3 regions of the Mesorhizobium sp. M1050 genome follow, and region 3 is predicted to be linked to each of the others. Evidence: riboswitches for the same ligand, from Rfam matches in the RefSeq annotation. Region 3 holds a riboswitch; each other region holds the start of a gene.
What was found. Region 3 has a riboswitch for thiamine pyrophosphate ahead of thiB (thiamine ABC transporter substrate binding subunit). Riboswitches for the same ligand answer to the same signal wherever they lie in the genome.
Positions count from the first base shown of each region.

Region 1: it holds a riboswitch for thiamine pyrophosphate, as region 3 does, so the genes downstream of both, thiC (phosphomethylpyrimidine synthase ThiC) here and thiB (thiamine ABC transporter substrate binding subunit) in region 3, are expected to answer to the same signal.
Region 2: it holds a riboswitch for thiamine pyrophosphate, as region 3 does, so the genes downstream of both, NKH57_RS20100 (YkoF family thiamine/hydroxymethylpyrimidine-binding protein) here and thiB (thiamine ABC transporter substrate binding subunit) in region 3, are expected to answer to the same signal.

Region 1 covers NZ_JAMYMV010000080.1:15,931-25,397, reverse strand. Annotated here, with positions in the region: partial or broken gene NKH57_RS28945 (HlyD family type I secretion periplasmic adaptor subunit) at 1-186, shown strand, start outside; partial or broken gene NKH57_RS28940 (Arm DNA-binding domain-containing protein) at 518-640, shown strand; gene NKH57_RS28935 (DUF309 domain-containing protein) at 1,240-1,776, opposite strand; TPP riboswitch at 2,159-2,275, shown strand; gene thiC (phosphomethylpyrimidine synthase ThiC) at 2,379-4,214, shown strand; gene thiO (glycine oxidase ThiO) at 4,211-5,212, shown strand; gene thiS (sulfur carrier protein ThiS) at 5,181-5,378, shown strand; gene NKH57_RS28915 (thiazole synthase) at 5,382-6,155, shown strand; gene NKH57_RS28910 (thiamine phosphate synthase) at 6,152-6,757, shown strand; gene NKH57_RS28905 (hydroxymethylpyrimidine/phosphomethylpyrimidine kinase) at 6,748-7,515, shown strand; gene NKH57_RS28900 (helix-turn-helix domain-containing protein) at 7,639-8,148, shown strand; gene NKH57_RS28895 (VOC family protein) at 8,199-8,594, opposite strand; gene NKH57_RS28890 (ribbon-helix-helix domain-containing protein) at 8,821-9,126, shown strand; gene NKH57_RS28885 (hypothetical protein) at 9,317-9,467, shown strand, end outside.
Region 2 covers NZ_JAMYMV010000037.1:43,946-53,412, forward strand. Annotated here, with positions in the region: gene NKH57_RS20085 (ABC transporter substrate-binding protein) at 1-611, opposite strand, end outside; gene NKH57_RS20090 (ABC transporter ATP-binding protein) at 604-1,371, opposite strand; gene NKH57_RS20095 (ABC transporter permease) at 1,368-2,198, opposite strand; gene NKH57_RS20100 (YkoF family thiamine/hydroxymethylpyrimidine-binding protein) at 2,213-2,821, opposite strand; TPP riboswitch at 2,812-2,925, opposite strand; gene NKH57_RS20105 (hypothetical protein) at 3,141-3,476, shown strand; gene msrA (peptide-methionine (S)-S-oxide reductase MsrA) at 3,833-4,351, opposite strand; gene NKH57_RS20115 (glycosyltransferase family 39 protein) at 4,483-6,027, opposite strand; gene NKH57_RS20120 (hypothetical protein) at 6,221-6,928, shown strand; gene NKH57_RS20125 (hypothetical protein) at 7,138-7,461, opposite strand; gene NKH57_RS20130 (hypothetical protein) at 7,631-7,858, opposite strand; gene NKH57_RS20135 (hypothetical protein) at 7,860-8,078, opposite strand; gene NKH57_RS20140 (glycoside hydrolase family 108 protein) at 8,078-8,797, opposite strand; gene NKH57_RS20145 (hypothetical protein) at 8,899-9,264, shown strand; gene NKH57_RS20150 (hypothetical protein) at 9,397-9,467, opposite strand, start outside.
Region 3 covers NZ_JAMYMV010000019.1:13,897-23,363, reverse strand. Annotated here, with positions in the region: gene NKH57_RS13320 (amino acid ABC transporter permease) at 1-392, opposite strand, end outside; gene NKH57_RS13315 (amino acid ABC transporter substrate-binding protein) at 531-1,304, opposite strand; gene NKH57_RS13310 (RNA polymerase factor sigma-32) at 1,632-2,495, shown strand; gene NKH57_RS13305 (M48 family metalloprotease) at 2,536-4,005, opposite strand; gene thiQ (thiamine ABC transporter ATP-binding protein) at 4,263-5,039, opposite strand; gene thiP (thiamine/thiamine pyrophosphate ABC transporter permease) at 5,032-6,651, opposite strand; gene thiB (thiamine ABC transporter substrate binding subunit) at 6,888-7,886, opposite strand; TPP riboswitch at 7,930-8,044, opposite strand; gene NKH57_RS13285 (thiamine diphosphokinase) at 8,132-8,776, shown strand; gene NKH57_RS13280 (ABC-F family ATP-binding cassette domain-containing protein) at 8,778-9,467, shown strand, end outside.

The DNA of each region.
Region 1 (9,467 bases), on a different contig from region 3:
AACGGCATTTCGTATTACCTGGTGCGTCTGTCGGTTCCGCATGCGGAACTGACGAAGCTCAAGGACCTGACGCTCGTGCCCGGCATGCCGGCCGAAGCGATGGTCCAGACGGGCGAGCGTACGGCGCTTTCCTATTTTGTGAAGCCGCTGTCGGACCAAATCAGTCGGGCATTCCGGGAGGAATGAAAGTAATCCACAGAAATATATTGTTGGTATTTCTGTTGGTTGTTCGCAGGCTACGTGGGTGGCAACATACTGAAAGCACAGGCATACTTTCCTCACTTGGATTCCGCCTCTGGGCACCATCCCTTCTTCTCCCGACACTCCCTTTCGCCGAATCTTCTACGCTGCAGTTTCTGCAAGCGACTGGAATTGTTGATCTTTTGCGATCGTATTGCGCAATTAAGCGGGACAGGAAGCGCTTAGGGCGCATTTGGTCCAACGAGGCCGGGGGATGGTATTTCCGTTGGTATTGGACATCCTGATGGTATCGAAACAACCAAGGGAGACCTGACGAATGCCCCTCTCCGACGTGAAATGTCGAAACGCCCGCCCTGCTTCCAAACTCGTGAAATTGTCTGATGGGGGCGGGCTGCAGCTATGGGTACAGCCCACGGGCTCTCGCCTGCGGCGGCTCGCCTAAGACCTTTGTTCGAATTGAAGCAGCAAGGCGCGCCCTTCTTCGATCGCGGCCCGGCAATCGTCTAAGTCTATCAGTGAATTGATCCTGTCAAAGATCTGCAAGCGTCCTCACTCTCTCCAAGGCGAACGCCAATGATTGGCAGTCGAGGTTGGTTTGCGCCAGCACTTCCCTCACGTTCGGCGGCGACCAAGGCGCGCCAACTGGATGAGCACGAGTTCTTGGTACGCGATCAGGTGCGTTAACAAAGTGGATTGAACAAGCCGCTAGCGGCGCATGAAAGCAAGGTCGCATCACACGCCTCCTCCCCGAAAAGGACATCCAAGTTCGGCCTATCCTGAATCAAAACGACGCAGCCGTTAGTCCAAAATCAACCATCGGGGAGAGATTTTTGGACCATGTGACCTATTCCATCGTACGCTTAACCGCCGTCGCGTCCTCTGCGAGCCGAGGAACAATTTGACCGCCAGGGCCATGGGAACAAAAAGGCTTGGCACCTCGTCCTGCTTACGAAGCCGCACCCCATTCTTGTTGTTTACGCCGCAAGCAGTGTGAGCAGCTTTCAAAGACCCCTTCTCGCTAAAGCCGGTCGGACGGCACTAGGGTTGCCGATCAGACGCTCTCGGATTTGGTGCAAGTATGAAATCGAAAACAGGCTCAGGCTGGCCTGGCTTTGGCTTCCGTAGAACAAGAGGGGAAGCTACGGCCGCTTCGGCGTGTTCAGCGAGCGCGGCAAGTGTGGTCCCGAGTGCCGTCTCAAATGGGCCATTCGGGACCCTCGCGATCTGACGAAAAAGTGCTGCAGCCCTCCCCGCATGGCGCGCCACAGCGCCGCGTTTTCCCTCGCGGATTTTCACCCCGGCAGCGGCCAACAGGATCAGTCCCTTGAAGAACAAACGATGTTGAGCGCTTTGTTTGGCGGCGTGCCAAAGAGCCTCCCAAGCCTCATGGGCTTCCCAGTAGTAGCCGTGGTTGAAAAGGTCGATCCCCCACCGAAACACATCTGATTCCAGCTCTTCGCCAACGGCGACGGTCACCGGATCTGTTCGGTAACTGTGGCCCAATGGATCACGCACCGGATGCGGATATTTGCCGGGCAGATACGCATAGCTTGGGAAACTCTTATCGGGCAGCAAGCGAGGACGAGACATAGGCCCAGCAAGCATGAAAGCGCGTTGATTGGCAATTGATGCGGACGCGCGTTAACCGGAAAGCAACCGCTGGCGAAAGGACAAAAAAGGCGGTGGGGGCCTCTGATTCCCGCTTCGAGTGTGCGCTCTGACGTCTCTCATAGATCCCGATCGCAACCGGCGGCAATCGCATCCGCAGAATCGCTCATCCATGGATCTCAAACGGGCTTTTACTCTTCAAAAATTCAGAAAAGGCGTCCTTCTTGGGCAAATCCGTGAGTGATAGGAGGGCTCGATGCAGGGCTATTTTTCGGTCGACGGCGCTTTGCCCCGATCGCAACGCGGGCCAAATGCGCTTGACAAAATAGCGCCGGCCCGTTCAACCTGAGGCATTCACCAGGGGAGTCCCGGCAAGGGGCTGAGATACTGCTGGCTTTCGCGGCGCAGTGACCCGTTGAACCTGATCCAGTTCATACTGGCGTAGGGACGGTGCAAGCGCTTTGCGGGAGTTCACGCCCGAGGTCCTGTTTCGGCAGGTCGACAGAAGCGTCTTTTCATCCTTCCGGCACAGAACTGGGTCTCCAATGCATGAGCAAAGGAGCCTCACGATGAATGCCCTTACTCCCGCCGTGTCGACGGGACCGCTGCCCGCCTCGCGTAAGATCCACAAGCCGGGCGCTCTCCACCCACAGATCAGGGTGCCGATGCGCGAAATCTCCGTCCATCCGACAGCCGGCGAGCCGCCCGTTACCGTCTACGATCCGTCGGGCCCCTATACCGACCCGGCTGTCGAGACCAGTATCGAAAAGGGCCTGGCCCGACTTCGCCACGAATGGATTTTGGCGCGCGGCGATGTCGAGGGCTGTGACGGCCGCCATGTCCGGCCGGAGGACAACGGATTCGCGACGGGCGAACGCCTGACGCCGGAATTTCCCATCCGCCACCGACCGCTCAAAGCCAAAGCAGGCAAGGCGGTGACGCAGCTTGCCTATGCGCGCGCCGGCATCATCACACCCGAAATGGAGTTCGTCGCCATTCGCGAGAACCTTGGTCGCGAGATCCTGCACGGCAAGCTTGAGCGCGACGGCGAGGCTTTCGGCGCGACACTGCCCGATTTCGTCACGCCCGAATTCGTCCGTGACGAGGTGGCGCGCGGACGGGCGATCATTCCCGCCAACATCAACCATCCCGAGAGCGAGCCAATGATCATCGGCCGCAATTTCCTGGTCAAGATCAACGCCAATATCGGTAACTCCGCCGTCACATCGTCGATGGCGGAAGAGGTCGAAAAGATGGTGTGGGCGATCCGCTGGGGCGCCGATACGGTGATGGACCTGTCGACCGGCCGCAACATCCACAACATCCGCGACTGGATCGTGCGTAACGCGCCGGTGCCGATCGGCACGGTGCCGCTCTACCAGGCGCTCGAAAAGGTCGGCGGCATTGCCGAGGATCTGACCTGGGAGGTCTACCGCGACACGCTGATCGAACAGGCCGAGCAAGGCGTCGACTATTTCACCATCCACGCCGGCGTGCGGCTGCATTACATCCCGCTGACCGTTGACCGGGTGACGGGTATTGTCTCGCGTGGCGGCTCAATCATGGCCAAATGGTGTCTGCACCATCACCGGGAAAGCTTCCTCTACGAGCACTTCGCCGAGATCTGCGACATCGCCAGAGCCTACGACGTCTCCTTCTCGCTCGGCGACGGCCTTCGTCCAGGCTCGATCGCCGATGCCAACGACGCGGCGCAGTTCGCCGAGCTGGAAACGCTCGGCGAGCTGACGCAGATCGCCTGGGCGAAGGATTGCCAGGTGATGATCGAGGGCCCTGGCCACGTGCCGATGCACAAAATCAAGGCGAACATGGACAAGCAACTCTCCGTCTGCGGCGAGGCGCCGTTCTATACGCTTGGACCGCTGACGACCGACATCGCGCCGGGCTACGACCACATCACCTCAGGCATTGGCGCCGCGATGATCGGCTGGTTCGGCACCGCCATGCTCTGCTACGTCACGCCCAAGGAGCATCTCGGCCTTCCCGATCGCAACGACGTCAAGATCGGCGTGATCACCTACAAGATCGCCGCCCACGCCGCCGACCTGGCGAAGGGCCATCCGGCAGCGAAAGTCAGGGATGATGCGCTTTCCCGCGCGCGCTTCGAGTTCCGCTGGGAGGACCAGTTCAACCTGTCGCTCGACCCGGAAACCGCGCGGTCCTTCCACGACCAGACCTTGCCCAAGGAGGCGCACAAGCTGGCGCATTTCTGCTCGATGTGCGGACCGAAATTCTGCTCGATGCGTATCTCTCACGACATCCGCGCCGAGGCACAGAAAGAGGGCATGGCGGCGATGGCGGCGAAATACCGCGAGGGCGGTGATCTCTACCTGCCGGCGGACGAGACCGGCGCACCGCTCATACCTCAGCCACGTGAGCCATCATGAAGGTCTTGGTCAAAGGGGCGGGCGTTGCCGGCCTCACCGCCGCCTTCGAGTTCGCCGCACGCGGCGCGGCGGTTACCGTTGCCGAGACAAGGCCTGCCCTTGGGGGCAATGCGTCGTGGTTCGCCGGTGGCATGTTGGCGCCGTGGTGCGAGCGTGAAAGCGCCGAGCAGCCGGTGCTGGATCTCGGACGCGACGCTGCCGACTGGTGGGACGCCGCAACGTCCGGCTTGGTAGCACGACGGGGAACACTCGTCGTGGCCGCGCCGCGCGATGCGGGCGAGCTCGACCGGTTCGCCAGCCGCACGACGGGCTATCGGCGCGTCGAGGAAGATGAAATTGCCTTGCTGGAGCCCGACTTAGCCGGCCGCTTCCGCCGCGGATTGCTCTTTCCCGATGAGGGCCATCTTGATCCGCGCCAGGCGATGGCAGCACTTCATGACAAGCTCGCGGCCACGGGGGTCGAGTTCCGCTTCGGCGCCGACGCCCAGCATGTTTTTGGTTTCGATCGTCAGATCGATTGCACGGGAATGGCAGCGCAAAATGACAGGTTGCGTGGCGTTCGCGGCGAAATGCTCATCCTGCGTACCCCTGATATCTCGCTGTCGCGCCCCGTCAGGCTGCTGCATCCGCGCTTTCCACTGTACGCAGTGCCGCGCACCGACCACCGTTTCATGATTGGTGCGACGATGATTGAAAGCCAGTCCGTCGGACCGGTTACGGCGCGTTCGATGATGGAACTGCTGGGTACCGCCTATGCCCTCCACCCGGCCTTTGGCGAGGCCGAGATCGTTGAAACCGGTGTCGGCGTCCGCCCAGCCTTTCCCGACAATTTGCCGCGCGTCGAAACCAAGGGTGAAATCATCGCGATCAACGGGCTCTATCGTCACGGTTTTCTCCTGGCTCCCGCCATGGCGCGCCAGGCTGCCGACCTGGTTTTCACTCAAGACAGAACCAAGGAGCTTGCTCATGAAACTGATGGTCAACGGCGAAGCGCATGAGGTTGCCGCCACAACGCTGGAGGCGCTGCTTGCCGCGCTTGACTATGAGGGCGATTGGCTGGCGACGGCCGTCAACAATGACCTCGTGCACAAAGCCAACCGGGCGGAATTCCAGTTGAACGACGGCGACCGGATTGAAATCCTCTCGCCCATGCAGGGCGGCTAGGCCATGATCGAGCTTTATGGAGCCGAGCTTCCGTCGCGCCTGCTTCTTGGCACGGCTCAATATCCTTCGCCGGCCATCCTTGCCTATGCAGTCAGGGCTTCGGGCACGGCGGTGGTGACCGTCTCGTTGCGCCGTGAAATGGCAGGCGGCAGGGCTGGCGAAGAATTCTGGTCGTTGATCCGCTCGCTTGGTGTCAGAATCCTGCCCAACACTGCTGGCTGCCACTCCGTCAAGGAAGCGGTCACGACCGCACAAATGGCGCGCGAAGTCTTCGGTACGAACTGGGTCAAGCTCGAAGTGATCGGCAACCATGACACGCTGCAGCCGGATGTTTTCGGTCTGGTCGAAGCCGCCCGCATCCTGTGTGAGGACGGTTTTGCTGTATTCCCCTATACCACCGACGACCTTGTCGTTGCCGAGCGGCTGCTTGCGGCGGGCTGCAAGGTCTTGATGCCGTGGTGCGCGCCGATCGGTTCCGCCCTCGGACCGGTCAACATCATGGCGCTGCGCTCGATGCGCGGACATTTCCCAGGCGTTCCGCTGATTGTGGATGCGGGGCTCGGACGGCCGTCGCACGCGGCAACGGTCATGGAGCTCGGCTTTGACGCCGTACTCCTGAACACCGCGGTCGCCAAGGCGGCCGATCCGGTCGGCATGGCGCGTGCGTTCGGCAAGGCGGTCGAGGCCGGTCGTGAAGCGTTCAGCTCGGGAATGCTCGAGCCCCGCGACGTCGCCGTGCCGTCGACGCCAACGATCGGAAGGGCGGTTTTTTCATGAAGCTCGATCCGTTCTACCTGATCGTCGACAGCGCCGCCTGGATCGAACGCCTGGTGCCGCTTGGCGTCAAGCTGGTTCAGTTGCGCATCAAGGATAGGGACGAGGCCACGCTGCGGACGGAAATCCGCCGCGCGAACGGCGTCTGCGCGGTCCATGGTTGCCAACTGATCGTCAACGACTATTGGCGCACGGCAATTGAGGAAGGCTGCGACTTCGTCCATCTCGGCCAGGAGGATTTGGCTGCGGCCGACCTGCTGGCGATTAAGTACGCTGGATTGAAGCTCGGGCTTTCCACGCACGATCATCTAGAACTGGAAACGGCCATCGCTGCCGAGCCCGACTATATCGCGCTCGGCCCCATCTATCCCACCATCCTGAAGCAGATGAAATGGGCGCCGCAAGGGCTCAAGCGGATCAGCGAGTGGAAGCATCGGGTGGCGCCGATCCCATTGGTCGCCATTGGCGGCCTCAACCCCGACCGGCTCGACGGTGTTTTCGCGGCTGGTGCGGACACCGCGGCGGTGGTCACCGACATCACGTTGAATGCCGATCCCGAAGCGCGCACGCGAGAATGGATCGAAAAGACAAAGCCATGGCGCTGAGGCGAGAACCGCATGTGCTCGTGGTCGGCGGATCAGACTCCAGCGGTGGGGCTGGAATTGCACGCGATATCGAGACGATCTCTTCCATTGGCGTCCGCACCTGCCTGGCTGTCACAGCGCTGACGGTGCAGACGCACGAAGCCGTGATGAAAATCCATCCTTCGCATCCCGATCTTGTGGCCGATCAGATGCGCGCCGCGCTGCAGGCCAACAAGGTGGCGGCAATCAAGATCGGCATGCTCGCAACGGCCGAGATCGTCGTTGCCATCGTGGCTGTGCTACGCGAGAATCCGCGGGTGCCGGCAATACTCGACCCGGTGCTAGCCTCCACGTCAGGCCAGGCGCTGCTGGACGCAAGGGCCATCGCCGTCATGAAATGCGACCTGATGCCCCTTTGCCGCCTCGTCACGCCCAATCTCATGGAGCTGGCGCTTCTTGTTGGCTTAGAGCCAGCGGTGGATGAAGGCGGCGCAGTGTGGCAAGGCCAGGAATTGCTGGCAGTCGGGATGCAGGCCCTGCTGATCAAGGGCGGCCACGCGGCGGGACCCCGATCGACCGATATTCTGTTGCGCTTGGATCAAGAACCAATCCGCTTTGACATGCCGCGCCTTGCCGTATCGATGCGCGGGACGGGCTGCATGCTGGCCAGCGCGATTGCGGCACATCTGGCAAAGGCGAGATCACTTGAAGGCAGCGTGCGCGAAGGCAAGCTGTTTGTTTTCGAGAAGCTGCAGAAGAATGCAGTCGGACGAAATTGACTTTGCCTCGGTCAATCCAATCGCGGCGGGCCAACAATCAAGATATCCAGCGCTCTGTCCGCGAACGATTAATGTCCGCCAGTACGGGAACGGCGCTTTCGTTAAGTGCAGCATTTGCGGCGATTGCAGAAGCAGCATTTGCGGCGATTGCAGAATATGAGCCTTGATGCGCTTGCAAGGCGCGCGGGTCTGTCGAAGGGCACCGTTGTGGCCATCGAACAGGCAAAGGCAAACCCAAGCGTTGGAGTCTTGCGCCGCCTGGCCTTCGCGTTCTCGCTCTCCGTCACCGATTTGCTGGGCCAAACTTCGGAAGAAAATCACAGACGAAACGATCGAACGGAGCAAACCAGCAACGCTTTGGTAGACCCCGCAAGGGAGCGAGGCGAAACTGATGACAGCGACCTCCGGCCGAACCATGTTCGAGATGTGGTCCTGGACGATCGGTCGGCTCCGCAACGATTAGTCTTGCAAGCCGGGGAGGCCGCGCGCTCCTCACCGACCAGCCGCACTCCTATGCGGCTGCCGACGATCATGCCGTTCGTTTTCCATGGCTGTGCTCGAACGAAGCTTCGCCGCTCAGGCCTCGGCGGTGATGCACGTCGACCGAATGCTAAGACGGTTCTCGACGGTTAGACTGGCCGACAGCAAAGTCAGATTGCACTGCCACATCCGGTCGCAGCGCACTATTGGTAACGTCCGTGGCGCTGCAGCACTTCGATCTGGTAGCCGTCGGGGTCGGCGACGAAAAAGAACCGCGCAAGCAGCCCACCTTCGTGGTTGAACTCAACAATTCTTCGCGGATTGAAACCTGCCGCCGCCAAGCGCTTGTGCTCTGCCTCGATATCGTCGACGCAAAATGCCATGTGGCCATAACCGTCGCCAAGCGCGTAGGGCTCTTCCCTGCCCTTGTTGATCGTCAGTTCAAGCTCGAAATCGGCTTCCGGATTGCGCAGATAAACCAGAGTGAACGTGTCAAAATCCAGCCGGTCCGCAACATCGAGTCTAAATGCGCTCTTGTAGAAACTGACCGACAGGTGCTCGTCCACGACCCGGATCATCGAATGAATTGCTTTCGCCAAAGGGAGCCTCCAGTCTGCCGCCAGATTTCGAACAACGTGGCCCATTGGCGCAAAAAGAGGTGGCAGCCGGTTACCACGTCGAGCAATTGGCTGAAGGATGGTCTGCGCAGCAGGTCCGATTGCAGCCACTGCAAATGCAGTGGAAAATGCGCTTCGGTTTGGTATCATCGGGCCGAATAGGCGCTGGAATGCTTTCGCCCAGCGGCATCAAAAGGGAGGTCTTCGCATGTGTCAGGTCTTTGCCGGGCAGGATCCGGAAGGCTATCGGCTAATCAATCGCTCAGTTCGAATAGGCGGCCATTCGACGAGCATCCAACTCGAAGCTACTTTTTGGACCCTGTTGGACGAGATCGCCCGTGGGCAAGGGATGACGGCGCCGAAATTCCTCTCAACGCTTTACGACGAAGCGCTGGAGATCAACGGCCAAATCCCGAACTTTGCCTCCATGCTGCGCACCACGTGCGCGCTCTATCTGCGCGACAGACAAGCACTCGACAGCAAACCCTCGGAATTCACGAACAAGGCAGCCTGACCCGCGGGCATTTTCTCAAAACGTCCCGCGTACCGGAAAAACCCGTGTAGCAGCCGCCTGCTACCAGCAAACCGAATTTTGGCGCTATGTGATAAGGAATGGCGAACTTGACAGAGGCGGTATAGAGTTCATCTCATAACAAGAAATAAGCCGCACCAACGGCGACGCCGGAGCGAATCTGGGAGGATTCATGGTTGAGATTTTCTCTAAGCGGGACGGCCCGCGGCGCGAGGACGTACAGGTCAAAAAACTGATCGAGCAGAACCGCTCGACCATCGTTCGCCTTGCCGACCAGATCAGCGGCGGTGGCTATTCGGCTTCGAGAAAGCCACGCCAGCAGC
Region 2 (9,467 bases), on a different contig from region 3:
TGCTTGATGCCTTTCAACTCGGCATCAACGCCTTCCCAGGTCGAGACTTCGAGCGTGAAGTCGACCGAACCGTTGGCCAGCGCCTCATAGGCCGAGGTACCCAGCGTCACCGTCTCGAAATTGCCCTTGCCGCCGTCGTGGCGGATGATGGAGCCGATTAGTGCGTTTTCCCAGGCGCTGCCGAAGCCGCCAAAGATCAGGCCGTCGAGATCCCGCGGCCTTTTGATCTCGCTGCGAGCCGCGTTGAAAACCACGCGGCCGGTTTCGGATTGCACCACCGCGTAGACGCCCTTCAGGTCGGCCCCGGCGGCTTTTTGGGTGAACAGGCTGATGCTGCCGTTGATGCCGAAATCGGCGACGCGGTTGGCAACCAGCGTGCCAGCCCCGGTATCGCTGTAAGGCAGGATCCCGACCTCGAGTCCAGCTTCGGAATAGAACCCCTTGTCGCGGGCGACGAACAGGCCGATGTGATTGGTGTTGACCGTCCAGTCGAGTGCGACGGTAACCTTTTGCGCCGCCGATTGTGCCCGGGCTCGCCCCGATCCGGCAAACAGCGGAAGGCCGGTGGCAAGGGTCAGCAGCAGTGCCTGCCGGCGCGTCAAGTCAGTCATGGTCGTTTCCTTTGGATGGGTTGGGGTTGAGGATGATGTCGAGGATCTCGGCCTCGAGCGCACTAGCCTGGCGCGCAGCGTCGCTGCCGAGGCTGCGCGGTCGCGGCAGCGGCACCTTGATTTCGCGCACGATGCGGGCCGGGCGCGCCGACAGCACATAGATGCGGTCGGACAGGAACACGGCTTCGCGCACATCATGGGTGATCAGGAGCGCCGTCCAGCGGTGATCCCGCCACATCCGCTCAAGCCAGCGCTGCATCGCGGTGCGCGTGAGCGCGTCGAGCGCGCCGAACGGTTCGTCGAGCAAAAGCATGTCGCGCTCCTGCACCACCGTGCGCAGCAGGGCCGTACGCTGGCGCATGCCGCCGGACAGTTGAGCAGGAAAATGCCGCTCGAAGCCAGCAAGCCCGAACTCGGCAAACAGCGGCGCAACACGTGCCCGCGCCGCCTTGCGCCCGATGCCCTGCACTTCGAGCCCCAGCGTCGTGTTGTCGAGGATGCGTCGCCACGGCATCAGCGCGTCGCGTTGCGGCATGAAGGCGAAATGCCTGCCGTGGTCATCGAGGGGAGCGCCGTCGAACAACATCTCGCCCTCGCCGTGCTCGGCGCCGGTCAGAAGCTGGAACAGCGTCGACTTGCCGGCGCCCGAGGGCCCAAGCACAGAGACGAACTCACCAGCGCCGACACTCAGCGATATATCGGCCAGCACGTCGAGCCCACCGAACGCCTTGCGCACATGCCGCAGTTCGAGCCGGCTCATCGCCGCTTCCCTGCGGTTTGCTTGCCCTCCCAAGGCATGGCAAGGCGCTGCAACAGTACGGTCAAGCCGAACAGGACAAGTGTAAGCGCTGCGCTGACGCCGACAGCGGCCAGCACCAGGTCGGGGCGGAAATTGTTCTTGGCGTTGAGCATATAGATGCCTAAGCCCTTCGCCGCACCCGCATATTCGGCGAAGATAGCGCCGACCACGGCATAGGTGATGGAGATCCTCAAGCCAGCAAAGAAGTAAGGCAGCGCCGAAGGCAGCCGTGCCAGCACGAAGACGCGCCAGCGCCCTGCCCCCATGGCGCGCAGCATCTGGCCGATCTCGGCCTCGGTCGACTCGTAACCCTCGACCAATGCCACCAGCATCGGAAAGAAGGTGACCAGCGCCACCAGCATGATCTTGGGCGCCAGTCCGAAGCCGAACCACAGCACCACCAGCGGCGCGATCGCCACCAGCGGCAATGTCTGGCTGACGATGAAGACGGGAAACAGCGCGCGGCGCAGCGGCTGGAAAAAGTCGACCAGTATCGATAGCGCAAAGGCGACGCTGAGCGAACAGGCAAAGCCAAGCAGCGTGGCGCGGATGGTCGGAATGGCGTTGTCGACCAACGCCTCGCGATTCAGCATCGCTTGCGCGAGGACGCGTGACGGCGCCGGCAGTGTCGTCGGCTTGATGCCGGAATAGGTGGCATAAAGCTCCCAGGCCAGCAGGAGCAGTCCGACCGACATCGTCACCGGTACCGCCTTGATAAGAAGGCTCGCGATCGGGCGCGAAGAAACTGGGGATGGGACCACGGCAGGTAACCTTTGACGGCCGCGCATAGGCGGCGGCTGTTTCAGACGGCCGACGGGCTGTTGGCTGAAACCGTGACGTCAAGGGTTACGTGGCCGGCACCCGGTCCGAAGCGGCAGAAGGCCGCGTCAAGCGCCGAAAAGATCGCGCCCGCATCACCGCCCAATTTCGTGCAGAAATGCTTGGAGCGCTCATAGACGCCCGACTGCTTGAGAAAATCGATGCAGCCGTAGATCTCATCCATATGGTCGTCGGTGCCCATCACATAGAGCGAGAACTGCGCTGCCGCCGGCTGGCCAGTCGAAGCCGCGCCGCGCACCGCCGCGATGGCCGCATCCCTGCGCGGGCCGAGTGGCCCGACAGGTCCGCCAAGGGCATCGGAGCGGCAGATCGGATCGTCCGGCTCGCCCGGGCAGCCGCGTGAGATGGTGGCTGACAGCACGCAATGTTTACCGCTGCGCGCCGCCGCCACGAAGAGGTCGCGCATGGCTGGAAACAGCACCTCGGGTGGCCCGACCAGCAGGGTCGAGATGTCGTCGGTCTCGATCCGGAGCTTGTCGCGATAGGGACCGAGCGCGCCCAGCGCGCCAAGGATGACGCCGACGAAATCGTCGGCCATGGGATATAGGGAAATCTGTGCGCCTGAAAACATGGCCCGCCTCGCTCCGCTGGTATTACCCAGATCAGCTTTTAGGGTCTGTGGGCTTGCCGCCCCCGTCTCAGCCCCGACCGTACGGAGCACCCCTGTGGATGCGCGGGTTAAAGCACCAATCAAACCGAAGTGAAAGCCATTTTTTCAGCGCGCTGCACCAAAAAGCATTGCGCCAGTGGTTCTTGGGTCGAAGACGCCGATGTTTCTGGAGCGAAATTTTATCGGGAACCTTCGCTGCCGCGACCGGTTGTCCCCATAGTCGCAAATGCGATCACCTTCGTAGAAACAAGCGACGAGTTCACAGAAATGGAGACAAACCATGTTCATGAAAATCCTCGCAGCTTCGGCTCTCACGATTGGTCTGGCCATGTCAGCCATGGCGCAAAGTGCCGGCAGCAATAACGCAAGTGGCGATGGCGCCGGCAGCGGGAAGTCGGTGACTGTGGAGCCGAACACCCCGGCTTCGCCGAATACGGTTAGGCCCGGTACTGTCGACCTCGGCATAACCAACAGCACGACCGGCATGCCCGGCGACATGAATTCGAACGCAGATCGAAATTGCCCGGCCGGCCCGCAGGGCGCGCAGCCTGACGCCACCCACACCTCGCCGGGCACCTCTGTGCCGACGGTCAACGATAACCACTGCGGTAAGTAGGCCATTGCCGGCAACCGAGGAAGCCGCGAGCGCATGCTCCGCGGCTTTTTTGGGCGCCCGCGGAACCGGGCACTCCTAAACAAGGCCAAGCTGGCATTATCGATCTTTTCAAGCGGGGCGCGGTCTCGCAGCCGCCAAGGGTCAACGTCATACCCAACGCAGCAGGCGTTACCCCCCGCAGCGTGTTCCTAGCCGCGCTTGATTTGCCACGTGGCGTGCTAAGATGGCGCAGTCCTTGATATCAGGCGCTCGACGGCTGCACCGAGGTGACAAGGCGCAGTGACCTGAAAGGGCTTGGCCTGCGACGAAGCCGCTCGACGGTCTCGTCGAGCCGGCACAGTCGCCGGTTGTGAAGTCTACGAAACAGCCTTTTCGCGAACCGGCAGCTTCCAGCCCGGCCTGACGAAGTGGCAGGTGTAGCCGTTGGGATATTTCTCCAGATAGTCCTGATGCTCAGGCTCGGCTTCCCAGAAGGGACCGACCGGCGCCACTTCGGTGACGACCTTGCCCGGCCACAGACCCGAGGCATCGACATCGGCGATAGTGTCCTCGGCGACGCGCTTCTGTTCGTCGCTGGTGTAATAGATCGCCGAGCGGTAACTCAGCCCGACATCGTTGCCCTGCCGGTTGCGGGTCGTCGGATCATGGATCTGGAAAAAGCGCTCCAGCAGCGTGCGATAGCTGATGATGGCCGGGTCGAAATTGATCTCGATGGCTTCGGCGTGGGTGCCGTGGTTGCGATAGGTGGCATTGGGCACGTCGCCGCCGCTATAGCCGACACGGGTGGAGATGACGCCGGGATAGCGCCGTATCAAATCCTGCATGCCCCAGAAACAGCCGCCGGCAAGAACTGCACGTTCGGTCGAAGTCGCCATATCACGTCTCCTCAAAAGCAATTCCACGAAAAGCGTGTAGCGATTTTCCGTCTGGAATTGCGCAAAATCAACTTGGATCTCCCATAAATGGGCATTGTCTCTTGCTCCGTCCAGCGGACCGCCGACCTGCTTCAGTTGCTCGTTTGGGCGAGGCTGTCGATCGCATTCGCCAACTGCGGCGCGCCGGGCGGAATGGCGGCAAAGCTGACCACCACCGGCGGCGCCCTGAGCGACCAGTCGAAAAGAACGGTTTTGACCGGGACGTTGCCCACCCACACCTGCAGTCGAGGTGGCACGTCGCGCCCAGACCAGACCAGCAGTATGCCGTGGTCGCGCAGCCGATCCTTGGTGATCCAGGGGGCATACTGCATGTTCAGGTCGGTGAAGATCGACGGCTTGTCATAGGCGTTGAGGCCCGCCAGCGACGCGATAAGGGGATGGCCGCCGACGATGTCGAGCCGACCGGGCGCGGCCGCGTGCCAGACGACCTCGGCCTCATCCGATATCTTCTGCGCCGGCCAACAGACGGCGTCCATCCGTCCACGCAAATTGCATTTCGTCCAGCGGATCCCCGCATAAGCACCAGATATGCCGATGATGCAGACGAACGCGCAGATCGCCAGCTTTCGCATCTCGACGGTGCCGAGGCGGTGGCCCAGCAAGGCAAGCGCCACAACGCCAGCAAGATTGTACATCGGCGCGCCCCAGGCCTCGCCTGCCCCGGTGAACAGGGACGCCACCATGACGAGGAGCGCCGGGCCAAGCCCCATCCACAAGAGGTAAACGAGAATACCGCGCCCAACGGGCTCTTGCGGCGGCGCCGAGCGCCGCAGCAGCCCTGATATCGCCAGCACCAGAACGAAGCCGCAGAGCCCGGCCATCTGGACGCCGATATAATAGAAGCGGGAGCGATGGGCCAGCACCCACTGATCGCGCCAGGCAGCATAGGTCAGCGGCAGGAAATCGACGCGGTTGAGTTCGACGGCCAGCGGCGCAGCGACAGCGACGAAAACCACAAGGCCAAGCCATGGCCAAGGCGTGGCGAGCCGACTGCGTGCCCGCGGGTCGGACAACAGCCAAATCGCGCCGAATAGCAACAGCAGGGCGGTGGAAAACTTGGCGTAGAGCCCGACGCCCGATACGAGTCCGAGCGCAAGCCACCAGCCCGGCCCACCACCACGCCCTGCACGCCACAACAGCCAGCAGATAGCGGCCCAGAAGGGCATCTGCGCGTAGTCATGATTGAACTGCGGGGTCGGCCAGCCGAAGAAATAGAGAGACGGCATCAAAAGCACGGCAGCCAGCGCACGCTTCTGCCCTATCAGGTCACGGGCCAGCAGATAGACCAGGACGAAAGTCGCCGAGATCGTCAGCTGGGCCAGGAAATATTGCGGCCAGCGGAACGATCCGGTCAGAAGATGGCTGGTCTCGAGCAGCCATGCGGGAAGCTGTGGATGCTTGTAGCTCAACAGCACCCATTCGCGGCCCCACATGAAGCCTTCGACGACATCGTTGGGCGGTGAGACGTTGACAAGTGCGGGCGCCACCGTCCAGCAGAATATCTGCATCAGGCACAAAATTGCCAGCAAATACAAGGGATTACGGATTAGATTGGACAAAACCGATGGGGAATCGACGCCGGCGGCAACCAATTCCGCCGGCACCCAGTCGTCCATGGATCCATCTATCCCCGCCATGCGGCGCTTAGATCACATAGTCCGGTTTGACGAACAGCCCAAACGTCGAAGCTTACAAAAAAGTATAGCTATGTGCCATTGCAGCACCATTATCGAGCAGGAGTATCGGCGCTCCTCTCTCCAGCCACGATAGCGCTGCACGGCTGACTTAGCCTGAAAAATCCGGATCCCAATGCGCCACCACCACGCCGTCATCCACTACCGTGCGCTCGACTTCTGGATGGCGCGCGCGGCCGTTCTGGTTATCATCTGCCTGCAGCTTCTGGTCATCAACAACCTCTCATTTGGGCCGCGCTGGCTGGCGCCGGTGCTGGAGGCCGCCCTGCTGCTGCCCTTGTCGGTGGCCACGGCCTGGACACAGGCCGCCACCCGAAAGGCGGTCGATGATCACGAGTGGCATGCGATCGGCCAGTTTCGCATCATGATCCGCAGAACCGCGCTAACCATGACCGCCATCATCAGCCTCATGAATTGTGGTTCGCTGTTCTTGCTGGTGCGTGCCTTGCTGGAGGGCCATGCCGGCAACAGCGGCACGACGCTGCTGATCGATGCGCTCAACATATGGGTCACCAACGTCATCGTCTTTGCCTTGTGGTTCTGGAGCACCGATCGCGGTGGACCGCCGACCTGCGGGCTCGTCAAGCTCGCGCAGGCCGACTTCCTGTTCGCACAGATGACGCTGAACGACCGTGACCTTCGCGATTGGCTGCCCGGCTTCGTCGACTATTTCTTCCTTGCCTTCACCAATGCGACAGCGTTTTCGCCCACCGATACGTTGCCACTCTCCCAGCGCGCCAAGCTGTTGATGATGGCGGAATCCATGATCTCGCTGCTGACCATCGCGCTGGTCGCGGCACGCGCGGTCAACATCCTGGCTTGAGGCTTGCCAATCCGAATCGCCGCCGCATCGAGCCGAAACGCAAAATGGCCCGCCCCGGCGCGAGCCGAGGCGGGCAAAAATGGCAGTCGTGGAAATGAAATGAGGACTATACCGCGTCTGGCGGCTCTTTCGGCGCGGCTCTATGCCGAAAGTGTCTCGGGCATGCTGTCAAGCAGATGCCAACAGACAACGCCGACCGGAGCCAGCAGCTACTCATCTGACGGCGGCTTGAATCGCCTCGCGACAAACTCGAACAAGACGTCCGAGATCCACATGGCGCAGACGCCGATCAGGAAGGCCGCTGCCAGTGTGGTGGTGTCGTCGACGGGATCCGGCATCGGCAGGCCGGTGATCCTGGCGTAGGACACCGCCGGCAGCGTCAGATATGCCGCCGCCAAGGCGCCACAGATTGGCGACGCTATCATTTCGCGCAATTTGTAGCGATGCCGCGAGAGCGCGCGCAGAACGCCGCCGGCAAGGCCAGCCGCCACGACCGGTCCCTTGATGCCAAGCAGGTCGAAAATTTCGTGCATCACGGTCTCCATCCACAGAGCTTCTGACCCTTTTCGTTATGAGCCAGGATCGCCGCTGCCGACGCGTCGGAAAGAGTCGCCACCTCTGCCTGTGTCGGCCGGATGGGATGCCCGGCCGCGCAGAACGACCCGCCCGATGTGGTGCAGCCGGCCAGCGTGAGGGAAAGCGCTAGGATTTTGACCATTTGCCCAGCCTCCTCCGGTTGTCGTCCGGCGTCCGGCCGGCAACGGCATCATCGATCTTCTGGGCTTCGGAGCGAGCCGCGGCGTCGGCGGCATCTTGCCTGGCCTTCTGGTTGGCCTTGCCCTTGGCGTAGGCCGTCCAGAGACCGGCGAGCGCGGCACCCGTTGCAAGGAGATATGGCCAGACCTGGCCAAGCAGTGCGAGCGTTCCCATCTCATGTCTCCTTGGCCGGCGGCACGATCATGCCGCGCGGACCGTCACGCACCGCGTTGATGATGATCTTGGCAAGGGCGATAGTGCCGCTGATCTGAAGCGCGGCGCGGTCGCTCACCCCGAACATCGTCCAGTCGAAGCCGGCAAGGGCGCCACCGCAGATGATGGCGATCAGCGTGTTGAGGAGATTGTGTAAGGCGTTGGTATTGAACCATGTCATCAAAAGAGGCTCCCGAAAAAACCGGTGAGGTGATGCCGGAACGCCGTGAGCGCTGCGGCCATGAGTAAGAGAATACCGGCCGCTGCAGCCGTCTTGCCGCCGGATGGCGGTACCCGAGGCACCGGCTGGACCGTCTGCGCCTCGGTAGCGGTGGTTTCGGCTTTGGACGGTTGCGGGACAGTCGCCGGCGCGGCCACCGCGGCATGTTGCGCCGACATCAGCAAGGCCTGAACCCGCACCGACCTCACCCGATCGGACCAGCCGCGCCCGAACGTTGCCCATGTCGGCAGCCGTTTGAGAAACGCCAGCCGCGCATCGCAAAGCGCATCGATGATGACGCCGGCCGGTTTTGCCTTGACTGCCGCGAGGGTCACCGGTCCGATCCGGCCGTCCTGGGCAACGCCCACCGCCGCCTGCAGGTATTTCGCCGCCCGGCCAGGCCCGCTGTTCACCGCGAAATCGAACACCGCAAAGTCGACGCCATCGGGCAGTTCGGCGCCGAGCACGGCGTCCCAGTAGAAACGGCGGTAGATCGTGGCAACCTGCGCGTCGCCGATGCTGCGGAGGTCCGCCTTCGTCGCGTCGGCCTTCACGTAGCGGCGGAAATTGGCGAGCGTCACCCCCTTCATGGTGGCGCCGCCTGGATCGGCTGGATTGTCCGACCAGAGCCCTTCAGATTTCAGAACGAGCGCAAGCGCCCGCGCGAAGTTGCGGTTCATGGTTATGGTTCCTTTCGGATCGGTTTTGCTAGGCTGGAAGGATGGACACGATGGTTCGATCTGCTCGTGACATATCCCGGCGAGCGATCGGCTGGAGGATCATGGATTTGATTGGCGCAGCCATGCTGGTGGGCATGGCCGTGGTGTTCTTGCTCAGCACACAGATCCTGAAGAGAGGGCAAGATGACGGACAACGTCGAAGTGCGATCACCGATCGCCCGCGAAATCGCATCGGCAATCCACTGGGTTCCTGGCTCAGTGCGGCAACAATATCATTCGCGCTTGGAGTTCTCGCGCTACGCGCCTCGGCCTCAGCTATCTACTCAAGGCCAATGGGCGGGCTTTTCGTGGCATCGTTCATCGCTTTGGGAACGATCTCGGCTGCCGTTTCGATCGGCTCGGTATTCGGACTCATTTGGAAATTTACGCGGTCTCAAATGCGAACTTCGCTGGACGGGTTCTTTTGAGTCGGGTTCCTCGTGCTTCCGATTTCAGTGGCACTTTGTGCCTCAGCAACGTGGCCGCTCGCTTGGTACTTTCTGGGCGGCAATGAACAATCGCGTTTATAAAGGTTTAGTGATCGCAATCCCGGGAGGTGGCTAAGGCCTACGTGGCGTAGGGGAATGGCTATCACTAACAGGCATCATGCGCCGAGATCGCACTTGCAGAG
Region 3 (9,467 bases):
CTCCAGGTCATGCCGATCGAATAGCCGGCCTCCCACTGGCCCTTCGGCACCGAGCCTATCGCAGCGCGGATGATCTCCGACGTGTAGGCGCCTATGTTGAGCGTGAAGCCGATCAACGCCGCGGTGAAGGCATCGAGCAGAATGCCGACCGACGGCAGGCCGTAGAAGATCAGGAACAGCTGAACCAGGAGCGGCGTGCCGCGAAAAATCCAGACGTAGAAGCGCACCAGCGCGACCAGGGGCTTCGGTCCGAACAGCCGGGCGAGCGCAGCACCCAGGCCGACCGTCAAGCCGAGAGCGAAGGACAACAGCGTCAGCGGCACGGTGAAGATCAGCGCCGCCCACAACAGCGAAGGCAGTGACTCCAGCATCAGTTGCAGCCAGTGCGGCACGTAAGATTCTCCAATGGTCGAGGCGGCTCATCAAGGCGTGAATGCGTCAGACATATCACGACAAAAGCGGCGGCCGGTCAAAGACGGCTCGCCGCTTCATATGTCTCGTGGGCCGGAGACCGGGCCCACCTCATCAGCTTACTTCGAAACGTCCTGGCCGAAATAGGTGTCGGCGATCTTCTGGTAGGTGCCATCGGCCTTGATGTCGGCCAGCGCCTTGTTGATCGCCGCAACAAGTCCCGGATCGCCCTTGCGCACGATGACGCCGGAATAGTCAGCGTTTTCTTCTTGCGCGGCAATCTTCACATTGGCGTCGGGCTTGTGCTTCTTGAAGTCGAGGAACGACAGGCTGTCATTGATGGTGGCGTCGGCACGGCCGGTTAAAAGCAGCTGGATCGACTGGTCGAAGCCATCGGTGCCGACCAATTCGGCGCCGTTCGCCTCGGCCAGCTTGCCGAAATTCGAGGTCAGCGACTGCGCCGACTTCTTGCCCTTGAGATCGGCGAACGTCTTGATGTCGGTGTTGTCGCCGCGCACGATCAGCACTGCTTTGGAGGCGATGTAGGGATCGGAGAAGGCGTACTTGGCCTTGCGGGCATCGGTGATGCCGACTTCATTGATGACGGCGTCATAGCGATTGGCGTCGAGGCCGGCGATCAGCCCGTCCCACTTGCCTTCGAGGAACTCGGCCTTGACGCCGAGCTTGTCGGCGATCGCCTTGGCGATTTCGACATCGAAGCCGACCAGGGCGCCGGAAGTGTCATGATAGGTGAATGGCGCATAGGTGCCTTCCGTGCCGACCTTGATGACCCCGGCCTGCTTGATCTGGTCGAGATTGGCGCCGGCATTGCCTGCGGTGACAGCCAGAGCCTGCAGCGTTCCGGCGATAATGAGCGACTTCAGCCATTTCATTTTTCTGTGATCCCGTCCTTGGCCGGATATCCGGCATTGTGTGAGCGCTGGAAACTGCCAGATGCGAGGTGAGAAAATAAGGAACCGGATTTCGTAAATCACACGTTTCTGAAATTGGATTCTCCAAATGGCGTTTCTTGGCGGCAATCGAGGCCGTCACCGGTCCTGCAGACATCGTTCAAGCAACCTGATCCGCCCGGCAACAACCAGGGAACCTTTCCGGCGTACCGCACGTTCTGGCAGTTCTAGGGCACGACGCCGCTATTTCAACCGGGCGCCAGCCAAGTTTGCAAAGTCATCCGCATCGCCTGAGCCAGGGAGCGCCTCATGATGGAAGACACGGCAGGACGGATCATGGTCCGCGCGGCAATGAAGGCTCCCTACCTCGAACGTGATGAAGAGCATCGGCTGGCATTGCTCTGGAAAGAGGACAACGACCAGAACGCATTGCACAGCATCACCGTCGCCCATATGCGGCTGGTCATTTCCATGGCCTCGAAATTCCGCCACTACGGCCTGCCGCTCGGCGATCTGATCCAGGAGGGCCACGTCGGCCTGCTTGAAGCCGCAGCCCGCTTCGAGCCGGAGCGCGAGGTGCGGTTTTCGACCTACGCGACGTGGTGGATCCGCGCCTCGATGCAGGACTACATCCTGCGCAACTGGTCGATTGTGCGCGGCGGCACCAGTTCGGCGCAAAAAGCGCTGTTCTTCAACTTGCGGCGCCTGCGCGCCCGGCTGGCGAATGGCGCCGAGCCGCTGTCGAACGCGACCCTATACCGCGAAGTGTCGGAGACACTCGGCGTCTCCGAAGCCGATGTGGCGATGATGGATTCGCGCCTGTCGGCACCCGATTCCTCGCTCAACATGCCGGTTGCCGATGATGCGGGTTCGACCGAGCGCATGGATTTCCTGGTCTCCGACGATCCGCTGCCCGACGAGATCGTCGGAGACAAGATCGATGTCGCGCGCCGCTCGCTATGGCTGAGGGAGGCGCTGCGCGCGCTCAACGCACGGGAGCTGAGGATCATCGAGGAGCGCCGGCTGAATGACGAGGGCGCGACACTCGAAGCGCTCGGCGAGACGCTCGGCATTTCCAAGGAACGTGTCCGCCAGATCGAGGCCCGCGCCATGGAAAAGCTCAAGGTGGCGTTGGTGAAGCAGAACCCGGAGTTCATGGCGACTGCCGCCTGATCTGTAACAGACGTTCAGCAAATGAATTCGCAGCGAGCTCTTATTTGTCGGTGACGATCTTGACCTTGTCGCCGGCAGAAACCGCGGCGCCCGGCGACAGCGCATTGAGCACGCGGAACAGGTCGAGCTTGCGATCGACGCCAACCATCTGAGCCGAAAGCGAACCCATCGTCTGCCCTGGCTGGACGGTGACGACGCGGATATGCAGTGGCTTCAACGCGGCCTTTTCGGCAGCACTCAGGATACGGAAAGATCCGCTGACCGAACGCGCGACCGCATCCAGCGAGGTGCTGGCCGAAGGTGCCGCAGTCAACAGCCGGTAGACCTGACCGCCGGCACGGATCACGGCAATGTCGAACTGCCATCCTTCGGCGCCGGCATGCGCCGTCGCCGCCTCGTTGCCGTTGATCGTCTCCTGCTTGACGCTGCTGTCGTCGAGGCCGGCCACCCAGCCGCTGCGGATATAGTCGGTCAGCGCGCGGTTCTTGTCGATCGAGACGCCGTCGAAGCGGATCGCCATATCGCCGGGACCGGTTGCCGTCACCGCGGCCGCCGAATTGTCGATGATGAAACCCTGCGGCACCGAGAAGGACACGCCGAGGCCCGGATGCAGGAAGGTTTCGCCGCGCACATAGCCTTCTTCAGGCGTGTCGCCATAAAGCAGGCCGTCTATGCCGGCGAGGAAGGAATCGCGGTCGCGCGAGCCGACGCCCGGCGCGCCGAACTGGCGGGCATGGCGCTGCGCCAGATCGATGCGCTGCGGCGTGTTGGGGTGCGTGGCCAGGAAGTCGAGGCTGGCATCGGTGGCGCCGCTGATCGAACGAAAGTCCGTATAGGCCGACATCGACTGCAGGAAGCGGCCGGCGGCGAAAGGATCGTAGCCGGCTTCGCCGATCGATTTGATGCCGATGGCGTCGGCTTCCAGCTCTTGGTTGCGGGAGAATTGCGCCAGCCTCAGCTTGCCGCGGATCAGCGCCGCCTTGGCGGTCGGGCTGTCGCCCAGCACATCGGAAACCACTTTCGTCGCCAGGCCCTCCTCGGCCTCCAGCTGCTGGCGCTGCAGGCCGTGATTGGCGGTGACGTGGCCCATTTCATGGGCGATGACAGCGGCAAGCTCAGCCGAATCATTGGCCAGCGCCAGCAGGCCCCGGGTGATGTAGAGATAGCCGCCGGGCAGCGCGAAGGCGTTGACGTTGGGCGAATTCAGGATGGTGATGCGATAGGTCTGCGTCGGGTTGGCAGACACCACCGTCAGATTGCCGACCACCTTGGCGACCATGCGCTCGAGCTTGGGGTCGGAATATTCGCCGCCATAAGTCGCCAGGATGCGCGGGTGCTGCGCCTTGGCCAGTTCGGCGAGCTTGTTGTTGGCGCCAACATTGTCGACCGTGATCGGCTTGTCGGAAGGCTGGAAGCCGGACTCCTGTACTTCCGGCGGCATGAACATCTGGCAGCTCGCCAGCGCCACGGCAAAACCGGCCAGCGCAAGAAAACGCGCCAGCGGATTCATTCGTAGTCTATCAACGCCGATCGCCAGAACGGTTTCCTTTCGGGTCCCGGCGCATGACCACGAAAACCGGGGGCGATTTGCGGAACACGTCATGCGCTATCTTAAACTGCTGCAGCATCCGTTGCACGTCCCTCGGGCGGGCGGCGGATGCTGCAGGCAAATCACGTCCTGTGCCGGACCAGCAGGGCGGACCTAGCCACACTCCTCCAGTCATGGCAAGCAAGCGCCACATCGCCTGGAGCCGGTTTGACCGTAAATTATGTCCGCTTCCGGGCAATATCTCGTGATACGCCGCCACTGGCGCCGATATAGCGCCGGAACACTTCGGGACCAGCCCCGATGAAGAAATCATCTGCCTTGCCGATTGCCGCGACCATCCCATTGTCGAGAAACACCACGTGCTCGCCGATACGGCGAGCGTCTTCAGGCTGGTGGGTGACAAACAGCACCGTCATGCCCCGCTCGGCATGAACGGCGGCGACCATATCCAGCATATCGTCGCGCAAAGCGGGCCCGAGCGACGCGAAGGGTTCATCGAGCAGCAGCACCGGCCGGTCGCGCACCAGAACGCGGGCCAATGCGACGCGCTGGCGTTCCCCGCCGGAAAGTTCGCGCGGCAAGCGCTTTTCCTTGCCCCCAAGACCGGTGCGCGCAAGTGCATCGGCGATCGCGGCGCGGTCCGCCTCGGTCAGCCGCAAGGCTGGCGAGCGGCCGAGCCCGACATTCTGCTCGACGGAAAGATGGGCGAAGAGATTGTTCTCCTGGAACACCATCGATACCGGGCGCGCCGAGGCCGGCTCGGCGCTGACGTCGGCGCCGCCGATCAGCACGCGGCCCGACTGTGGGGCCTCGAAGCCGGCGACCAGATTGAGCAGGGTCGACTTGCCCGACCCGCTCGGCCCCATGATGGCGGTGATCTTCGACGTGGCGAACTCGACGTCGAAGACGAGCGGCATCTCGCCGTAGCTGAACGACACCCTGTCCAGCCGCACCGGCGCGCCTTTTTTAAGCCCGCTGGCCTCTCCATCAAGCATCCCGGACCCTCTCCCTTCCCAGCCAGTGCGCTGCCACGATCAGCGCGAGGCAGACGAGGCCCAGCAGCAGTGCCAGGCCGGCGGCATCCGCGGTGCGGTAGCTGCCCATGCGCGCCAGGAGAAGGTAGGGCAATGTCTGCACGGAACCACTGCCGAACAAGGCAATGACGCCCAGGTCGCCGAGCGAAAGGGCCATGGCGAAAGCGAAGGCGGTGGCGAGCGGCCGCCGCAGCGACGGCCAGTCGACCAGCACCAACCGGTTCCAGCCCGCAATGCCGAGCTGTGCGCAGAGCCGTTCGTGACGCTCGCTGGCCGCATCGTAGGCGGGACGGACGGCGCGCAGGGCGAACGGCATCGCCATCACCGCGTTGACGGTGACGACCATGACCGGGGCGATGGCGAAGACGTCGCCGACATGGCGCAGCAAAAGGAACCAGCCGGCGCCGATGACGATCGGCGGCACGACCAGGACAAAGCCGGCGCCTGTATCCGTGACATGCTCAAGCATTGTCCGGGGGCCAGCCCGGCGTTTCAACGCCAGTGCCCGCCGCGCCATGGTCAGCGCCAGCGACAGCATCACCGAGAGCAGTGCAGACAGCAAGGCCAGCACCGCACTGGTCAGAGCAGCCTGTCGGACAGTGGCCTCACCGGCCAGCCGGCAGAGGTCGGCACTCAACCCGGCCGTCACCGTCGCTGCCATCGGCCCGACGACGAACAGCAGCGCCAAGGCAATGAGCATGGCGTTCAGCCAGCTCTCGCTCCTGTTGACGGAGAGATAGCGGCGTTGGGCAACTGGCAGGTTGGTGTCGCCGACCACATTGGCGCCAAGCCGCGTCAGGGCCAGCACCACGATAAAGGTCAGGACTATCTGCAGCAGCGTCAGTGTCACCGCCCGCGCGGGATCGAAATCGAAGCGCAGCGCCTGGTAGATGCCGACCTCCAGCGTCGTCGCGGCCGGCCCGCCGCCGAGCGTCAGCACGATCGTGAAGGATGTGATGCAGAGCATGAAGATAAGCCCGGCGACACCCGGCAATGCGGCACGCAGCGTTGGCCATTCGATCAGCCTGAATGCCGGGCGCGCCACCATGCCGAGCTGGCTCGCCAGCCGCCATTGGTCGGCTGGTATAGTCTGCAGCGCCTCGAGGAACAGCCTTGTCGCCAGCGGCAGGTTGAAGAAGACATGGGCGACGAGAATGCCCGACAGGCCGTAGATACCCGGCCAGCTTCCACCGCCGATCACCGTGAGCACGCCTGCGAAATAGCCGGCGCGGCCATAAAGCGCCAGCACGCCGAGTGCCGCGACGATGGCCGGCAGCGCCAACGGTACGGCGAACAGTTGCAGGATGAAGGCGCGGCCGAAGAAGCGTGGGTGCCGCGACATAGCGCGTGCGACGAACAGTGCAGGCACGACGGAGAGCAGCGTCGACAATACCGCTTGCCAGAGCGTGAAGCGCACGACGCGCAGGAGATAGGGATCGAAGGCTGCCCAGGCGCCAGAGAGGTCGTGGCCGCCTTCGAAAAGCAGGCCGGCAAATGCGCCGCCGATGAGCAGCGCGATGGCGGCGAGCGCCAGGATGCCGGTGGTGATGCGGGGGTCAGGCGCGCGTTGCACGCTGGGCCACCTGACTTGAGGTTCTTAGCGAAGGCCGCGCTCCGTCGCGCCCCCCTCCGTCCTGCCGGACGTCTCCCCCGCTAGGGGGGAGATTAGCCGTTACCCATGCCTTCGCCAACCTCCGACGTTGCCGGGGACGAGCCGCCAGCAAAGCAGCTGATCTCCCCCCTTGAGGGGGAGATGGCCGGTAGGCCAGAGGGGGGTGGCTTGGCGCAAACATCCGATGTGGCTGAGCCCTACTTGCTCATCGCCGTCAGCCACTCATCCACCCAGGCCTTGCGGTTGGCGGCGACCTGCTCGGGGCTGAACAACAATGTCTTGGTCGGCTTGACCAGTTTGTCGAAGGCCGGGTTGAGCGGCTTGCCGGTCTTCCCGGCCGGGAACATCCAGTTGGTTTCTGGGATGGCATCCTGGAATTTCGGCCCTGTCATGAAGGCCATGAACTTTGCCGCCAGCGGGTTCTTGGCCCCTGTCGTGGTGATGCCCGCGACCTCGATCTGCAGATATTCGCCCTCCTCGAAAGAGGCAGCCTGGTAGCGCTCTGTCTTTTCGGCGACCATGTGGTAGGCCGGCGAGGTCGTATAGGACAGCACCATCGGCGCTTCGCCCTTGGTGAACAGGCCGTAGGCCTCGCTCCAGCCCGGCGTCACCGTCAGCACCTTCGCCTTCAGCTTGGCCCAGGCCTCCGGCGCCTTGTCGCCATAGACAGACTTGACCCACAACAGCAGGCCAAGGCCCGGCGTCGAGGTGCGCGGATCCTGAATGACGATCTTGTCGTCGGTGCTGCCTTCGACCAGTTCCTTCAGGCTCTTCGGCGGACTCTTCAGCTTCTCGGTGTCGTAGACGACAGCGAAATAGCCGTAATCGAAGGGGACAAAAGTGTCGTCGCTCCAGCCGCCCGGCACAGAGACGTCCGCCACCGCGCCATGCGGTGCGAACAGGCCGGTGGCCTTGGCGTCGGCGGTCAGATTGGTGTCGAGGCCGAGCACGATATCAGCCTTGGTCGATGCGCCTTCCAGCCTGACGCGGTTGAGCAGCGCGACGCCGTCGGCGACCGAGACGAACTCGACATCGCAACCGCATTCGGCCTCGAATTCCTTCTTCACCACGGGACCCGGACCCCAGTCGGCGGTGAAGCTTTCATAGGTGTAGACGGTGAGTTTGTCCTTGGCCAAGGCCGGTCCGGACAAGACCAAGGTCATGGCTGAGACAAGAGCGTATAAGAGCGTGCGCATCGGCGCCTCCTTCGTTCGAATTGAAAGGAATTGAGGCGTCGGACTGTCCGAAACGTCTAATCCCTCCGCCGGTACAAACCGGATCAGGTTCAGCGGGTTGGCGAGACTGCCTCTCAGCCGGTCCGCGAAGATCGCGTCCGGCACCCCGTTAGAGCGTTTCGACACATAGGCCGGGCCGATCCCCCACGCAAGTGGGAGTTTGCCGCCTTCCGTTTCCGTTGCCGGGCTGGTAAGGGCCACACGATATGAGCACATTCACCATCCTGCTTGGCGGCGACCTCATCCGCACGCCACGGCTCGACCGCCAGGTCGAAGGCTCCCGCGTGATTGCCGCCGACGCCGGCATCGGCCATGCGCGACTGCTCAGCCTTGTCCCGGAGCTGTGGGTGGGGGATTTCGATTCCGTGCCGGCCAACCTGCCGGACGATCTCGCGACTGTTCCCCGCCGGACTTTCCCGGCCGAAAAGGACAAGACTGATGGCGAACTGGCCATCGCCGCCGCACTGGAGCTCGGCGCGACCAGCCTGGTGCTCGCCGGCGCCTTCGGCGGCAAGCGCGCCGACCACGCCTTCCTGCATCTGGCGCTGGCCCTGCGGCTGGCCGAGGCCGGGACGGATGTGCTTTTAACCAGCGGCGCGCAGGAGGGTGTCCCCCTGCTCCACGGCAAGGCTGGCTTCGACTATGCCGACGGCACGTTGTTTTCGGTGCTCGGCTTTTCCCAACTCGCCGGCCTGACCGTCACCGGCGCCAAATGGCCGCTGAACCACGTGGGGGTGGCGTTTGGCTCGTCGCTGACCATTTCCAATGAGGTCAGGGGCCGCCTCGAAATCGCGCTGGGCCACGGCCGCGCGATACTGCTCGCCCATCCCTATCCCTTGCCTGAAAGCTGATATGGCCCCGCCCCTTCTCAATCTCGACGGTATAAAACTGACCTTCGGCGGCGCGCCGCTGCTCGATGGTGCCGCCTTGACGGCGTCGGCAGGCGACAAGATCGCGCTGGTCGGCCGCAACGGGTCGGGCAAGTCGACGCTGCTGAAGATAGCCGCCGGCCTGATCGAGCCGCAGGACGGCGAGGTGTTCCGCCAGCCTTCGGCGACCATACGCTATTTGCCGCAGATGCCCGACATGGAGGGTTTTGCCAGTGTTCGGGCGTATGTCGAGGCCGGACTTGGCCCCGCCGACGACCCGTACCGCGCCAGCTATCTGATGGAGCATCTCGGCTTGTCTGGCGAGGAGCGGCCCAACGACCTATCCGGCGGCGAGGCGAGGCGCGCCGCCCTTGCCCGCGTCATGGCGCCCGAACCCGACATCCTGCTGCTCGATGAGCCGACCAACCATCTCGATCTATCCGTGATCGAATGGCTGGAGGAGGAGCTTGTCCGCACCTCGTCGGCACTGATCGTCATCTCGCACGACCGCCGCTTTCTCGAGCGTGTATCGCGCGCCACGGTCTGGCTCGATCGCGGCCAGACCCGCAGGTTGGACAAGGGCTTTGGCCATTTCGAGGAATGGCGCGATCTGGTGCTGGAGGAAGAAGAGCGCGAGCAGCACAAGCTTGGCCGCCAGATCGTGCGTGAGGAG